DNA from 2 places in the Bradyrhizobium sp. BR2003 genome. Region 2 is predicted to be linked to the other one. Evidence: predicted binding sites of a transcription regulator. Region 2 holds the regulator's gene; the other holds the start of a gene.
What was found. The regulator PhoB, encoded in region 2, activates phosphate uptake and scavenging genes when phosphate is short. The targets are predictions, from matches to a motif close to TGTCATNNANCTGTCAT.
Positions count from the first base shown of each region.

Region 1: the regulator PhoB is predicted to act here: its motif matches at 4,966-4,982, upstream of E2I15_RS35120 (DUF47 domain-containing protein).

Region 1 is NZ_SMYJ01000045.1:164,101-171,912, forward strand. It holds gene E2I15_RS35095 (NnrU family protein) at 1-129, opposite strand, end outside; gene E2I15_RS35100 (UCP034077 family protein) at 279-890, opposite strand; gene E2I15_RS35105 (peptide chain release factor 3) at 1,118-2,737, opposite strand; gene sugE (quaternary ammonium compound efflux SMR transporter SugE) at 2,891-3,205, shown strand; gene E2I15_RS35115 (inorganic phosphate transporter) at 3,264-4,268, opposite strand; gene E2I15_RS35120 (DUF47 domain-containing protein) at 4,282-4,926, opposite strand; gene E2I15_RS35125 (branched-chain amino acid ABC transporter permease) at 5,072-6,040, opposite strand; gene E2I15_RS35130 (branched-chain amino acid ABC transporter permease) at 6,042-6,905, opposite strand; gene E2I15_RS35135 (ABC transporter substrate-binding protein) at 6,970-7,812, opposite strand, start outside.
Region 2 is NZ_SMYJ01000033.1:11,488-19,299, reverse strand. It holds gene E2I15_RS28290 (ATP-binding protein) at 1-2, shown strand, start outside; gene pstS (phosphate ABC transporter substrate-binding protein PstS) at 139-1,149, shown strand; gene pstC (phosphate ABC transporter permease subunit PstC) at 1,378-2,367, shown strand; gene pstA (phosphate ABC transporter permease PstA) at 2,372-3,217, shown strand; gene pstB (phosphate ABC transporter ATP-binding protein PstB) at 3,214-4,032, shown strand; gene phoU (phosphate signaling complex protein PhoU) at 4,134-4,850, shown strand; gene phoB (phosphate regulon transcriptional regulator PhoB) at 4,995-5,705, shown strand; gene E2I15_RS28255 (GcrA family cell cycle regulator) at 5,944-6,456, opposite strand; gene E2I15_RS28250 (aspartate aminotransferase family protein) at 6,943-7,812, shown strand, end outside.

The sequences.
Region 1 (7,812 bases), on a different contig from region 2:
CGAATAGGCGATCTTGTAGACGCCCTCGCCCATCGCCTTGATCAGGCCGGCGCGCATCTCGCGCAGGCTGGACAGCACATGGACGCCGAGGAACAGCACGAGACCCAGGATCATGACGAGCAGTCCCACGATGTTCCTCCCCTGATCGATCAATGCCCTCGCGTATCACCTTCGCCGGGCGGGTGGCAATGCGTCAGCCACGCGCTCCGTCATTCCGGGATGACCCGCAGGGCCGGGCCCGGAATCTCGAGGTAAAGCGCGCCCCGGAACGACGTGTCTCACGGCTTGTCGGCCGATTTGGCCAGCTCGCGGTTGTCGACATAGCGGATCATGATCGGCCGGCCGGCCAGCGCCCCGCCCAATCCGCCGGTGAATTTCAGCGGCAGGCAGGCATCCAGCGAGGCATTGATCGCATTGAGGTAGGTGGTGCGGGTGTCGGCCGGGATGCCGCGCGTCGAAAATGTCAGGCGCGGCGCGCCGATCATCTCGCCGGTCCGCTTGAAGCTGAAGCGCACCGACATCTGCATGCCCTCGCGCGCGTCGTCCGGCGGTGGCGGCGCCCAGCAGGCGCGCAGCGCGGCGAAGAGATCGCCGATGGTATCGAGATCATGATCCGGCTTGCGGTACTTCTCGGCCTGATCCTGCGGTGGCACGGTCAGGATCGTGAGCTGGAGATTTTCGCCGTACGGATAATCGATCTCGGGCAGGCATGGCCCGTGGTTGAACACGCTGCAATAGGATGGGATGCAGGGCCCGCTGTCGAGCACGCTGCAGGGCGTGTGCGCGAACGGCACCGGGTTGGTCTGATGCCGCTGCCGCGCGGAGGCAGCGCCCGCGAGCGCAAAGGCCAGCACGGCAAAAGCGAGGCAGATGACGACGCGTCGGAGCATGCAGGCGAACCCGGATTGCGCTCCGGGGAAAATGGTGCCGCAGCCGGACCGCGGCAAGCGGGGCCGCGTTCACGTCCTCGCGCTTTTATCGCCATCACCGCACTGTCTGTCATCGCCCCGCTCGACCGGGCGATCCCGTATTCGAGAGACCGCTGTGATTGACCGCTAAGGCCGCGGCGTACCGGGTCCCCGGGTCCAGCCGGGGGACGACACCGAGTCTGCGGAGGCTACGCCTTCTTCTTCACGTCCTTGACGTTGGAGAAGGTGATGCCCTCGGCGCGCTCACGGGTGTAGCCGAGATAGAACTCGTTCTTGGCCATGAACACGGGATCACCGTCGACGTCGTCGGCGATGCCGGAATTGTTGGCGGCGATGAACGCGTCGAGCTGCTTGCGGTCGTCGGACGAGATCCAGCGCGCCAGCGAGAATTCAGAGATCTCGAACTCGACCGGCAGCGAATATTCCGCATCGAGCCGCGCCTTCAGCACGTCGAGCTGCAGCGGGCCGACCACGCCGACCAGCGCCGGCGCGCCGTCGCGCGGGCGGAACACCTGCACGACGCCCTCCTCCGACATCTGCTGCAAGGCTTCCTTCAGCTTCTTCGCCTTCATCGCATCGGTCAGCCGGACGCGGCGGACGATTTCCGGCGCGAAGCTCGGCACGCCGACAAAGGTCAGATCCTCGCCCTCGGTCAGGGTGTCGCCGATCCGCAGCGTGCCGTGGTTCGGAATGCCGACGACGTCGCCGGCAAAGGCCTCGTCGGCGACCGAGCGGTCCTGCGCGAAGAAGAACTGCGGGCTCGACAGGCTCATGTTCTTGCCGGTGCGCACCAGCTTGGCCTTCATACCGCGGCTGAGCTTGCCCGAGCACAGCCGGGCGAAGGCGATGCGGTCGCGGTGGTTCGGATCCATGTTGGCCTGGATCTTGAACACGAATGCGCTCATGCGCGGCTCCGATGCCTCGACCTTGCGCAAATCCGAGTCCTGCGCGCGCGGCGCCGGCGCGAACTTGCCGAGGCCTTCCAGCAGATCGCCGACACCGAAATTGCGCAGCGCGCTGCCGAAATAGACCGGCGTCAGATGGCCTTCGCGGAACGCCGCGAGCTCGAACGGCTTGCAGGCTTCCGAGGCCAGCGCGAGCTCGTCCTTGACCTCGGCGACGTCGAGATTGGGGTTGCGCTTGCCGAGATCGGCGATGTCGATCTGCTCGGTGGCGCCGGTCTTGGCGCCGCCGCCCTCCAGCAGCCGCACGCCGCCATTGACGACGTCATAGGTGCCGAGGAAGTCGCGGCCGCGGCCGACCGGCCAGGTCATCGGCGTGGTGTCGAGCGCCAGCGTCTTCTCGATCTCGTCCAGAAGCTCGAAGGTGTCGCGGCTCTCGCGGTCCATCTTGTTGATGAAGGTGATGATCGGGATGTCGCGCAGCCGGCACACCTCGAACAGCTTTCGGGTGCGCGCCTCGATGCCTTTCGCGGCGTCGATCACCATGACCGCGGAATCGACCGCGGTCAGCGTGCGGTAGGTATCTTCCGAAAAGTCCTCGTGGCCCGGCGTGTCCAGCAGGTTGAACACGAGGTCGTTGAACTCGAAGGTCATCACCGAAGTGACGACCGAGATGCCGCGCTCGCGCTCGATCTTCATCCAGTCCGAGCGCGTGTTGCGCCGCTCGCCCTTGGCCTTGACCTGGCCCGCGAGATTGATGGCGCCGCCGAACAGCAGCAGCTTTTCCGTCAGCGTGGTCTTGCCGGCGTCCGGGTGCGAGATGATCGCGAAGGTGCGCCGTCGCGCCACTTCCTCTGAAAGCGGCGAGCGGGACGGCGATTCGGCTGAAACTGAAATGTCGGACATGGCGGGGCATTTGGCAGGGAAAACGGGCGCAATCAAGGGCGTTTTGTCGCAATGCGGAACGGCCGCACCGTCCCCATATAGGCACCGGAAGGACGACCTTCTCCTCACCATACCATTCGCGGGGACGACCCTGCCTTTTCTGGAGGGTTCGTGATGGCTTGGACCATTCTGTTCACCGCTGGCCTGCTCGAGATCGGCTGGGCGATCGGGCTGAAATATACAGAAGGTTTCTCGCGGCTGGTGCCGTCGGTGCTGACGCTGGCGGCGATGGCCGGCAGCGTGATCCTGCTTGGCCTCGCGCTCAAGACGCTGCCGATTGGAACCGCCTATGCAGTCTGGACCGGGATCGGCGCGGTCGGCACCGCGGCGCTCGGCATCATCCTGCTCGGCGAACCCGCGACCGCGATGCGGCTGGCCAGCATCGGGCTGATCGTGTCCGGCATCGTCGGGCTGAAGCTGGTCGGCTGATGACTTCCTTGGGGCGCGTTTTCTTAACACGAACCGGCTTCCGCTTCGCTCGAAAACGCTACCTCAGAATCTGCACCGCCCAATAGCTCGCGGCTGCGACCGCGGCCGACGCCGGGATCGTGATCACCCAGGCGTAGACGATCGAGCTCGCTACATTCCAGCGCACGGCGGAGAGCCGCCGTGCCGCGCCGACGCCGACGATGGCGCCGGTGATGGTGTGTGTGGTCGATACGGGAACCCCGAGATAGGTCGCCATGAACAGCGTCGCGGCGCCGCCGGTTTCGGCGCAAAAACCCTGCATCGGCGTCAGCTTGGTGATCCGCAGCCCCATGGTGCGGACGATCCGCCAGCCGCCCATCAAGGTGCCCAGCGCCATCGCGCTCTGGCAGGCCAGCACCACCCAGAACGGAATCTCGAAGGTGTCGCCGAGATGGCCCTGCGAATAGAGCAGCACGGCGATGATGCCCATGGTCTTCTGCGCGTCGTTGCCGCCATGGCCGAGCGAATAGAGCGACGCCGAGGCGAATTGCAGGATGCGGAAGGCGCGATCGACCGCGAACGGCGTCGAGCGCACCGAGAGCCAGGACACGATCGCGACCAGCACCAGCGCCAGCAGGAAGCCGACCAGCGGCGACAGCACGATCGCGAGCAACGTCTTGGAGAGCCCGCTCCACACCGCCGCCGAAATGCCCGCCTTCGCCATGCCGGCGCCGACCAGGCCGCCGATCAGCGCGTGCGAGCTCGACGACGGAATGCCCAGCGCCCAGGTGATCACGTTCCAGACGATCGCGCCGACCAGCGCGGCGAAGATCACGGTCGCATCCACCACCGACGGCTCGATGATCCCGGTGCCGATGGTATTGGCAACGTGCAGGCCGAACACCAGGAACGCGACGAAGTTGAAGAACGCCGCCCAGAACACCGCATATTGCGGCCGCAGCACGCGGGTCGAGACGATGGTCGCGATCGAGTTCGCGGCGTCGTGCAGGCCGTTCAGGAAGTCGAACAGCAGCGCGACCGCGATCAGGATGGTCAGAATCGGAAGACCCAGCGTGGCGTCCACGTGAACGACTCCGCTACACTTGCTCGATCACGATCGAGTTGATCTCGTTGGCGACGTCGTCGAAGCGGTCAGCCACTTTCTCGAGATGATCGTAGATCTCCGCGCCGACGATGTAGTCCATCGTGTTGGCGTCGCGGTGCTTCAGGAACAGCTCCTTGAGCCCGATATCCTGGAGATCGTCGACCCGGCCCTCGAGCTTGGTCAGCTCCTCGGTGATCTGGGTCAGCATCGAGACGTTGTGGCCGATCGACTGCAACAGGGGCAGCGCGCGGCCGACCAGATTGGCACATTCGACGATCAGGCCGCCCATCTCGCGCATCGGCGGCTCGAACTCGCGCACCTCGAACAGCATGACCGCCTTTGCGGTCGCCTGCATCTGGTCGACCGCGTCGTCCATCGAGGTGATCAGGTTCTTGATATCGCCGCGATCGAACGGGGTGATGAAGGTGCGGCGAACCGCGGTCAGGACCTCGCGGGTGACGCTATCGGCGTCGTTCTCGAACTGATTGACGCGCTGGCAAAAGACGGGTGTCTCCTCCCCGCCCTTCAGCATGTCCTGCAACGCCAATGCGCACTGCACCGAGGTCCGGGCGTGGCGGGCGAACAGGTCGAAAAAGCGCTCTTCCTTGGGCAGGAAAGCGCGAAACCACCGCAGCATGTCTCAGTTCCATCGTTCCGGGGCAGCCCTTTTAGCGGCTGTCACAGAACTGTCATAGAGCATCTGGCGGGGAAAGCATCGGGATCGACCGCCCAAACGGGCGGTCGTCCACCGCTATGTCGGCCGAAAATCGCCGAGACCTGCCCTACAGCGACCGCCGCAACAGGTGGGCCAGCTCGCCGACCAGGCCGCGCCGGAACAGCAGCACGCAGGCCACGAAGATCACGCCCTGGATCACCGTCACCCACTGGCCGAAACCGGCGAGATATTGCTGCATGGCGATGATCACGAAGGCGCCGACCACCGGGCCGAAGATGGTGCCGAGACCGCCGACCAGCGTCATCAGCACGATTTCACCGGACATCGACCAGTGCACGTCGGTGAGCGAGGCATTCTGCGCCACGAACACCTTCAGCGAGCCGGCAAAGCCCGCCAGCGTGCCCGACAGGATGAAGGCGAGCAGCTTGTACTGGTCGGTCTTGTAGCCGAGCGATATCGCCCGCGGCTCGTTCTCGCGGATCGACTTCAGCACCTCGCCGAACGGCGAGTTGATGGTGCGGTAGATCAGCAGGAAGCCGGCGAGGAAGCCGACCAGCACGACGTAATAGAGCACCATCGGCTTCGACAGGTCGAAGATCCCGAGCAGGTGGCCCTGCGGGATGCCCTGGATGCCGTCCTCACCATGGGTGAACGGCGCCTGCAGGTAGATGAAGTAGAGCAGCTGCGACAGCGCCAGCGTGATCATCGAGAAATAGATGCCCTGCCGCTTGATCGAGATGTAGCCGGTGGCGAGGCCGAGCAAGGCCGCGGCCGCGGTGCCGACCAGGATGCCGAGTTCGGGCGACAGTCCCCACACCTTCAGCGCGTGCGCCGAGACGTAACCGGCGGTGCCGAGGAACATCGCGTGGCCGAACGACAGCAGGCCGCCATAGCCGATCAGGAGGTTGAAGGCGCAGGCGAGCAGCGCGAAGCACAGCGCCTGCATGACGAAGAACGGATAGATCCCCGTCCACGGCACGATCGCCAGCAGCAGCGCCATCGCAGCGAATACGATCATCTCGTCGCGCATCGCGCGCGGCGTGATCGGAAGTGTATCGTCGGTCAATGCTGACATATCAAGCCGCCCGTCCCGTCAGTCCCGTTGGCTTCACCAGCAACACCACCACCATCAGGACAAACACCACGGTGTTGGAGGCCTCGGGATAAAAATACTTGGTCAGTCCCTCGATCACGCCGAGCGCGAAGCCGGTGATGATCGATCCCATGATCGAGCCCATGCCGCCGATCACGACCACCGCGAACACCACGATGATGAGATCGGCGCCCATCAGCGGGCGGACCTGGTTGATCGGCGCCGACAGCACGCCGGCGAGCGCGGCAAGACCGACGCCGAGCCCGTAGGTCAGCGTGATCATGCGCGGCACGTTGATGCCGAACGCGCGCACCAGCGTCGGATTCTCGGTCGCGGCGCGCAGATAGGCGCCGAGCTGCGTCTTCTCGATCAGGAACCAGGTCGCAAGGCACACCACGAGCGAGAAGACGACGACCCAGCCGCGATAGACGGGTAAGAACATGAAGCCGAGATTGACGCCGCCCTTGAGCTGATCCGGGATCGAGTAAGGCAGGCCCGAGGAGCCGAAATAGTTCTGGAACACGCCCTGCACGATCAGCGCGATGCCGAAGGTCAGCAGCAGTCCGTAGAGATGGTCGAGGCCGGTCAGCCATTGCAGCATGGTCCGCTCCAGGATCATGCCGAAGATGCCGACCACGACGGGTGCGATGATCAGCGCCCACCAGTAATTGATGCCGCCCAGGTTGAGCAGGAAATACGCCACGAAGGCGCCCATCATGTAGAGCGCGCCATGCGCGAAATTGATGATGTTGAGCATGCCGAAGATGACGGCGAGCCCCAGACTGAGCAGCGCGTAGAACGAGCCGTTGATCAGTCCCACCAGAAGCTGTGCGTAGAGAGCCTGCATCGAATGAGCTTTCGCTGGATAGATGAAGCCCGCCGGCCACGCCCATGGCCGGCGGGCATGATCGTCACTTCTTCAGAAGCGGGCAGGTGCTCTTGTCGAGCGGCGTGAAGGCCTGGTTGCCCGGCACGGTGCCGACCAGCTTGTAGAAGTCCCACGGTCCCTTGGACTCCGAGGGCTTCTTCACTTCGAACAGATAGGCGTCGTGGGTGACGCGGCCATTGGCCTCGACCTCGCCCTTGCCGAACAGCGGATCGTCGGTCGGGATCGTCTTCATCTTCGCGACCACCTTGGCACCGTCATGCGGATTGCCGCCGAGCGCTTCCAGCGCCTTGAAGTAATGCGTGAGGCCCGCATAGACGCCGGCCTGCACCATGGTCGGGGGCGCGCTGTTCTTCATCCGCTCCGAGAAGCGCTTGGAGAAGGCGCGGGTCTTGTCGTTGAGGTCCCAGTAGAACGTCTCGGTGAAGTTGAGGCCCTGCGCGGTCTCGAGCCCGATCGCCTTGACGTCGGTGAGGAACAGCAGCAGCGCCGCGAGCTTCTGGCCGCCCTTGACGATGCCGAACTCGGCCGCCTGCTTGATCGAGTTGGTGGTGTCGCCTCCGGCATTGGCAAGGCCGATGATCTTGGCCTTGGAGGCCTGCGCCTGCAGCAGGAAGGAGGAGAAGTCAGCGGTGTTGAGCGGATGCTTGACGCCGCCGACCACCTTGCCGCCATTGGCGGTGACGACGGCCGTGGTGTCGCGCTCGAGCGCCGCGCCGAACGCGTAATCGGCGGTCAGGAAGAACCAGGTGTCCCCGCCCGCCTTCACCAGCGCCTGGCCGGTGGCGTGGGCGAGCATGTAGGTGTCGTAGGTCCAGTGCACGGTATTCGGCGAGCACTGCGCGTTGGTGAGATCCGAAGTGGCGGC
Region 2 (7,812 bases):
AAGCGTTTTCAGCTGCTTAGCTCTGTCATCCAACTGTCATCCAACCTTCGTAAAAGCAGCACCGACCGCTCCTAGATGGACCGGCGTGAGCGCGATCGGGCGCATTCGGCGCTTCGCTCACAGGATGGAGACCACCCCATGAATTTCATCAAAGCAATCGTCGCAGCCGGCATGATCGCCGCTTCGACGTCGGCCTTCGCTGCCGATATTACCGGCGCGGGCGCGACGTTTCCGTTCCCGATCTATTCGAAGTGGGCTGACGCCTACAAGAAGGAGACCGGCAACGGTCTGAACTACCAGTCGATCGGCTCCGGCGCCGGGATCAAGCAGATCCAGGCCAAGACCGTGACCTTCGGCGCCACCGACGCGCCGCTCAAGCACGAGCAACTCGAGAAGGACGGCCTCGTCCAGTGGCCGATGGTGATGGGCGCGATCGTCCCGGTCGTGAACCTCGAAGGCATCAAGCCGGGCGATCTCGTGCTCTCCGGCGAAGTGCTCGGCGACATCTATCTCGGCAAGATCACCAAGTGGAATGATGCGGCGATCGCCAAGCTCAATCCGAAGCTGACCCTGCCGGCCGACGCGATCACCGTCGTGCGCCGTTCGGACGGTTCGGGCACCACCTTCAACTTCACCGACTATCTCTCCAAGTCGAATGCCGACTGGAAGTCCAAGGTCGGTTCCGGCACCGCGGTCGAATGGCCGGTCGGCGTCGGCGCCAAGGGCAACGAAGGCGTTGCCGGCAACATCAGCCAGACCAAGAACGCGATCGGCTATGTCGAATACGCCTACGCCAAGCAGAACAAGCTGACCTACACCGCGCTGGTCAACAAGGCCGGCAAGACCGTGCAGCCGACCATCGCTGCCTTCCAGGCCGCCGCGTCGAACGCCGACTGGGCCAAGGCTCCCGGCTACTACGTGATCCTGACCGACCAGCCGGGCGAGGCCTCCTGGCCGATCACGGCGGCGACCTTCATCCTGATGCACAAGGACTCGACCGACAAGGCGGCCTCGCAGGAAGCGCTCAAGTTCTTCAAGTACGCCTTCGAGAAGGGCGACAAGGCGGCCGAAGAGCTCGACTACATCCCGATGCCGGACTCGGTCGTCAAGCTGATCGAGAAGACCTGGTCCTCGGACATCAAGAGCTAAGTCCGACGCTGCGACAGGACCTGTGCCGACTCGATCGCGGCACAGGTTGAGCGACCAAGACCTGGTCTCCATCACCGCGGCAACAAGCGCGGGATCGAGTCCGGGGTTCGCGCCTCAAGGGGCGTGGCTGGACGACGACGCCCGGCCAAATGCGTCAGTGAAGATCGCTTCGGGGCGTAGCGGTTTGCGTGGCTTTTGCATACCAAAGAGGGGATTGGCGTGGCAGACATGGCTGTTCAGAGCGATGTGATGGAAGCCGCGGGACCTTACGATCGCGCCAAGGCCCTCAGCGCGTTCAAGCTCGGTGATCTCACTTTCTATTGGATCACCCGCATCTCGGCGATTTCGGTCCTGTTGATCCTCGGCGGCATCATCCTGTCGCTGATCGTCGGCGCCTGGCCGGCGATGAAGGAATACGGCTTCGCCTTCCTGTGGACGCAGCGCTGGGCGCCGTCGGCCGATCCGCCGGTGTTAGGCGCGCTCGGCCCGATCTACGGCACGCTGATCACCTCGGTCATCGCGATGCTGATCGCCATTCCGGTCGGCATCGGCATCGCCGTGTTCCTCACCGAGCTCTGCCCGCAAGTGCTGCGCCGCCCGATCGGCATCGCGATCGAGCTGCTCGCCGGCATTCCCTCGATCATCTACGGCATGTGGGGCTTCTTCGTGCTGGGCCCGTTCCTGGCCAACACATTCCAGCCCTTCATGATCCGGATGTTCGAAGGCGTTCCGGTGCTGGGTGCGGTGTTCGCCGGCCCGCCGTCCTATCTCAGCCTGTTCAACGCCGCGCTGATCCTTGCGATCATGGTGCTGCCCTTCATCACCGCGATCTCGGTCGACGTGTTCAAGACCGTGCCGTCGGTGCTGAAGGAAGCCGCCTACGGCATGGGCTGCACCACCTGGGAAGTCGTCCGCAACGTCGTGATCCCCTACACCCGCGTCGGCGTGATCGGCGGCATCATGCTGGCGCTCGGCCGTGCCCTCGGCGAGACCATGGCGGTGACCTTCATCATCGGCAATTCGTTCCGGATCTCGTCGTCGATCTTCGCGCCGGGCACCACGATCTCGGCGGCGATCGCTAGCGAATTCGCCGAGAGCGACGGCCTGCACCAGTCCGGCCTGATCCTGCTCGGTCTGCTGTTGTTCGTGCTGACCTTCTTCGTGCTCGCAGGCGCGCGGCTGATGCTGATGCGGCTTGAAAAGAAGGCGGGGAAGTAACGCCATGAACCCGATCTACAAATCCCGCCGCCGCAGCGACATCGTCATTCGCGCACTCTGTGTCGGCGCGGCGCTGTTCGGCGTCACCTGGCTGGCGCTGATCCTGATCACGCTGCTCTATAACGGCATTGCCGGCCTCAGCGTACAGCTGTTCACCCAGAACACGCCGCCGCCCGGCTCGACCGAAGGCGGCCTGCTCAACGCCATCGTCGGCTCGCTCATCATGACCGTGATCGGCGTCGGCATCGGCGCGCCGCTCGGCCTGTTCGCCGGCACCTACCTTGCCGAATACGGCAAGAACGACAAGCTGACTTCGGTGATCCGCTTCATCAACGACATCCTGCTCAGCGCGCCCTCGATCATCATCGGCCTGTTCATCTATGGCGCGGTGGTGGTGCCGATGCGCGGCTTCTCGGCGATCGCAGGCAGCCTCGCGCTCGCGGTGATCGTCATCCCGGTCGTGCTGCGCACCACCGAGGACATGCTGCTCCTGGTGCCCAATCCGCTGCGCGAGGCCGCCTCCGCGCTCGGCCTGCCGCGTTCGCTGGTGATCAAGCGGATCGCTTATCGTGCTGCGCGCAGCGGCCTGATCACCGGCGTGCTGCTGGCGACCGCCCGCGTCGCCGGTGAGACCGCGCCGCTGCTGTTCACCGCGCTGTCGAACCAGTTCTTCAGCCTGGACCTGACCAAGACGATGGCCAACCTGCCGGTGACCATCAACAACTTCGTGCAGAGCCCCTACGCCTACTGGAAAGAGCTGGCGTGGAGCGGTGCGCTGCTCATCACATTCACCGTGCTCGCGTTGAATATCGGCGCGCGTATCCTTGGTGCCGAAAGGGCCGCAAAATGACCGAGCTTTCCGTCTCCACGACTGCCGCGGGCCACGTTCCCCAGGTTCCGCTGCCTGAAGCGCCGCCGAAAGTCACGGTGCGCAACCTCAACTTCTACTACGGCGAACACCATGCGCTGAAGAACATCAACCTGACGCTCGGCACCAACCGCGTCACGGCGTTCATCGGCCCGTCCGGCTGCGGCAAGTCGACCCTGCTGCGCATCTTCAACCGGATGTACGACCTCTATCCGGGCCAGCGCGCGGTCGGCCAGCTGATGCTGGACCAGACCAACATTCTCGACCCCAAGCTCGACCTCAACTTGCTGCGCGCGCGGGTCGGCATGGTGTTCCAGAAGCCGACGCCGTTCCCGATGACGATCTACGAGAACATCGCCTTCGGCATCCGCCTCTACGAGAAGATCTCGAAGTCCGAGATGGACGACCGGGTCGAGAAGGCGTTGCGCGGCGGCGCGCTGTGGAACGAGGTCAAGGACAAGCTGAATGCCTCCGGCCTGTCGCTCTCCGGCGGCCAGCAGCAGCGCCTGTGCATCGCGCGCACCGTGGCGGTGCGCCCCGAGGTGATCCTGTTCGACGAGCCGTGCTCGGCGCTCGACCCGATCTCGACCGCCAAGGTCGAGGAGCTGATCCAGGAGCTCTCCGAGGACTACACGATCGCGATCGTCACTCACAACATGCAGCAGGCGGCGCGCGTCTCCGACAAGACCGCCTTCATGTATCTCGGTGAGCTGATCGAGTTCGACGACACCAACAAGATCTTCACCTCACCGAGCGATCGGCGCACCCAGGACTACATCACCGGCCGGTTCGGCTAGAGCTTGATCCGAAAAGTGGGAACCGGTTTTCCGATCGGATCATGCTAAAATTCAGGACACGAAACCATGATCCCCGGGATCATGGTTGAGGGAGACAAGCGATGGCTTCTGAACATACCGCCAAGGCATTCGACAGCGACCTGCAGGAGTTGACCCGCCTGGTCGCCGAGATGGGCGGCTTGGTCGAGCGGATGATTACCGAGTCGGTCGACGCGCTGATCCGTCGCGACGTCGCGCTCGGCAAGCGCGTGGTCGCCGCCGACATCGAGATCGACAATCTGCAGCGCAACATCGAAGAGCGCGCGGTGCTGACGATCGCGCGCCGCCAGCCGATGGCGATCGACCTGCGCGAGATCGTCAGCGCGATGCGCGTCGCGACCGACCTCGAGCGGATCGGCGACCTCGCCAAGAACATGGGCAAGCGCGTCGCGGCGCTGGAGAGCGATTTCCAGCCGCTGAAGCTGATCCGCGGCCTCGAGCACATGACCGACCTCGTGCTGTCGCAGGTCAAGTCGGTGCTCGACGCCTACGCCGCGCACGACCTGCCGGCGGCGATGAACGTCTGGAAGGGCGACGAGGAGGTCGATGCGATCTGCACCTCGCTGTTCCGCGAACTGCTCACCTACATGATGGAAGATCCGCGCAACATCTCGTTCTGCATCCATCTGATGTTCTGCGCCAAGAACATCGAGCGGATCGGCGATCACGCCACCAATATCGCCGAGACCGTGTTCTACATGATCGAGGGCCAGCAGATCACCGACAAGCGCCCGAAGGGGGACATGACCACTTTTGCCACCACGGTGCCGGGCAACTGAGGCATGATCGGCAAGCGCGGAACCGGCAAGAGCGAAACGGATGATCCTCGCGACAAATCGTTTCCGCGGGGACTATGCTCGAGGAAGTAAGCGTTTCGGTTTGCGTCTGGGCAACGGATCACCACAGAGAAAGAACTTAAACCGATGAGCGCACGCATTCTGGTAGTCGAAGACGAGGAAGCGCTGACGACGCTGTTGCGCTACAACCTCGATGCGGAAGGCTACGATGTCGAGACGGTGGGGCGCGGCGACGATGCCGACACGAGGCTGAAGGAGCGCGTTCCCGACCTCGTGGTCCTCGACTGGATGCTGCCGGGCCTGTCCGGCATCGAGCTGTGCCGCCGCCTGCGGGCGCGGCCCGAGACCAAGCAGCTTCCGATCATCATGCTGACCGCGCGCGGCGAGGAAAGCGAGCGCGTGCGCGGGCTTGCTACCGGCGCCGACGATTACATCGTCAAGCCGTTCTCGGTGCCGGAACTGCTGGCGCGGGTGAAGGGCCTGTTGCGCCGCGCGAGCCCGGAGCGGCTTGCGACCGTGCTGACCTATGGCGACATCGAGCTTGACCGCGAGAAGCGCCGCGTGGCGCGCTCGGGCCGTCCGATCGATCTCGGGCCGACCGAGTATCGCCTGCTCGAATTCTTCCTCGAGCATCCCGGCCGCGTGTTCAGCCGCGAGCAGCTGCTCGACAGCGTCTGGGGCCGCGACATCTACATAGATGAGCGCACCGTCGACGTGCATATCGGCCGCCTGCGCAAGCTGCTCAATCCCGGCCGCGAGCAGGATCCGATCCGCACCGTGCGCGGCGCGGGCTACGCGCTCGACGACCGCTTTGCCAAGGCCGAGCCGCAGCCGTAACGGGCGCGTGGCCATCACAAGCCGTGACATGGCGTCGTCCCGGCGAAAGCCGGACCCATAACCACCAATGGGTGTTGTTAGAAAGCCGTCTGGCCGCTTGCCGATTGCGCCGGCCGCGGCGTATGGGTCCCGACTTTCGCCGGGGCGACGCGGGTAATGCATCCGGGCTACGAGCCACAAAAAAATCCCCGCTTTCGCGGGGATTTGTTTTTCAGGTCTTCCGTAGTTTCCCGAGTGCTCACTTGATCTGCGGTTTCGCCGACGGCCGGCGGCGGTCGGCGGCGGGCTGGTAGGCGACGCGCGAGTGATGCGCGCAATAGGGCAGGCCGGCGAGCGCCTTGCCGCCGCAGAAGAAGAATTCCGGGCTCGAGGGATCGCCGACCGGCCAGTGACAGGTGGCCTCGTTGAGCTCGAGCAGCGACAGCCGCTGGCTCATCGGCACCACATTGTCGTAGGAGATCGGATCGGGCTCCATCTCGACCTCGAAGGAGTGCGCCAGCGCGGTGTTGCCGCGCGACACCGGCCGCGCCACCCGCATCATGTGCTGGGCAGGGCGGGCCTTGCGCTGCCGCGGCGCGGCCGTCGAGGGTGCCTTGGCGCGGCCGGAGAGGCCGAGCCGATGCACTTTGCCGATCACGGCGTTTCGCGTCACATTGCCAAGTTCCGCCGCGATCTGGCTGGCCGACAGGCCGGACTCCCAGAGCTTCTTTAGCTGCTCGACGCGATCGTCGGACCAGGTCAATACAGTCATCGCATTCTTCCCTTCGCGTAGCGCCGGCCAATCATTGGAGCGGCGCTGCGAGCCAATCTGGACAAATATCCCTGCGGCCAGAATCCCTTAGCCCTCGCCGGGCACGGTGTTGCGCCCGAACGTTACGCGAGACACGAAGGCTACTTAGAGGGTCCAGTACTGCCGCACGAGATGTCGTACCCGACAGGCCAAACGCTACAATATGGCGTGACTCTGGCGCAAGAGTCCGCGGCCGTGCGTCCACATGTTCCCACACAGTTAAGCGTTGCGATGAGGCTTTTCCACCGCACCGGAATGCTCCGGATTGCGCTCGTTTCGCATTGCAGGAAGGCCACTTCGTGGCGATTGACACTTACTGACCGCAGCATAGAATGCCCGCCACGTGCCGCCCGCAAAGGCGGCCGTTTTGTTTTCCGAAGCTGGCCGTTGCTGCGCTGGCGTCAAGGCGCGCGGCAATTGTCGGCTTAAAAACCGTCAGTGAACGCCATGACCAACGCTGCCACGTCGCATCTGCTCCCCGTCTTCGCCAGGGTCGATCTCGGCTTCGAGCGCGGTGAGGGCGCCTGGCTGATCGCAACCAACGGCGACCGTTATCTCGATTTCACCTCGGGCGTCGCGGTCAACGCGCTCGGGCACGCGCATCCGCATCTGGTCAAGGCGCTGCAGGAACAGGCGACCAAGCTCTGGCACATGTCGAACCTGTTCAAGAGCCCGGATGGCGAGGCGCTTGCCGCGCGGCTGTGCGAGCAGAGCTTTGCCGACTTCGTGTTCTTCTGCAATTCGGGCGCGGAAGCGATGGAGGGCGTGATCAAGCTGGTCCGCCACTATCACTTCTCCAAGGGCCATGGCGAGCGCTACCGCATCATCACCTTCGAGGGCGCCTTCCACGGCCGCACGCTGGGCACGCTGGCGGCGACCGGCTCGGCGAAATATCTCGAGGGCTTCGGCCCGCCGATGGACGGCTTCGACCAGGTGCCGCATGGCGACATCGAGGCGGTGAAGAAGGCGATCGGTCCGCACACCGCCGGCATCCTGATCGAGCCGGTGCAGGGCGAGGGCGGCGTGCGCTCGGCGCCGCAGGCGTTCTTCAAGGCGCTGCGCGCGCTGTGCGACGAGCATGGCCTGCTGCTGGCATTCGACGAGGTGCAGACCGGCATGGGGCGCACCGGCGAGCTGTTCGCCTACAAGCGCACCGGCGTCACGCCGGATGTGATGTCGCTGGCCAAGGCGCTCGGCGGCGGTTTCCCGATCGGCGCGGTGCTGGCGACCGCGAAAGCGGCCGAAGGCATGGCGCCCGGCTCGCACGGCTCGACCTTCGGCGGCAATCCGCTCGCGGTCGCCGCCGCCAATGCCGTG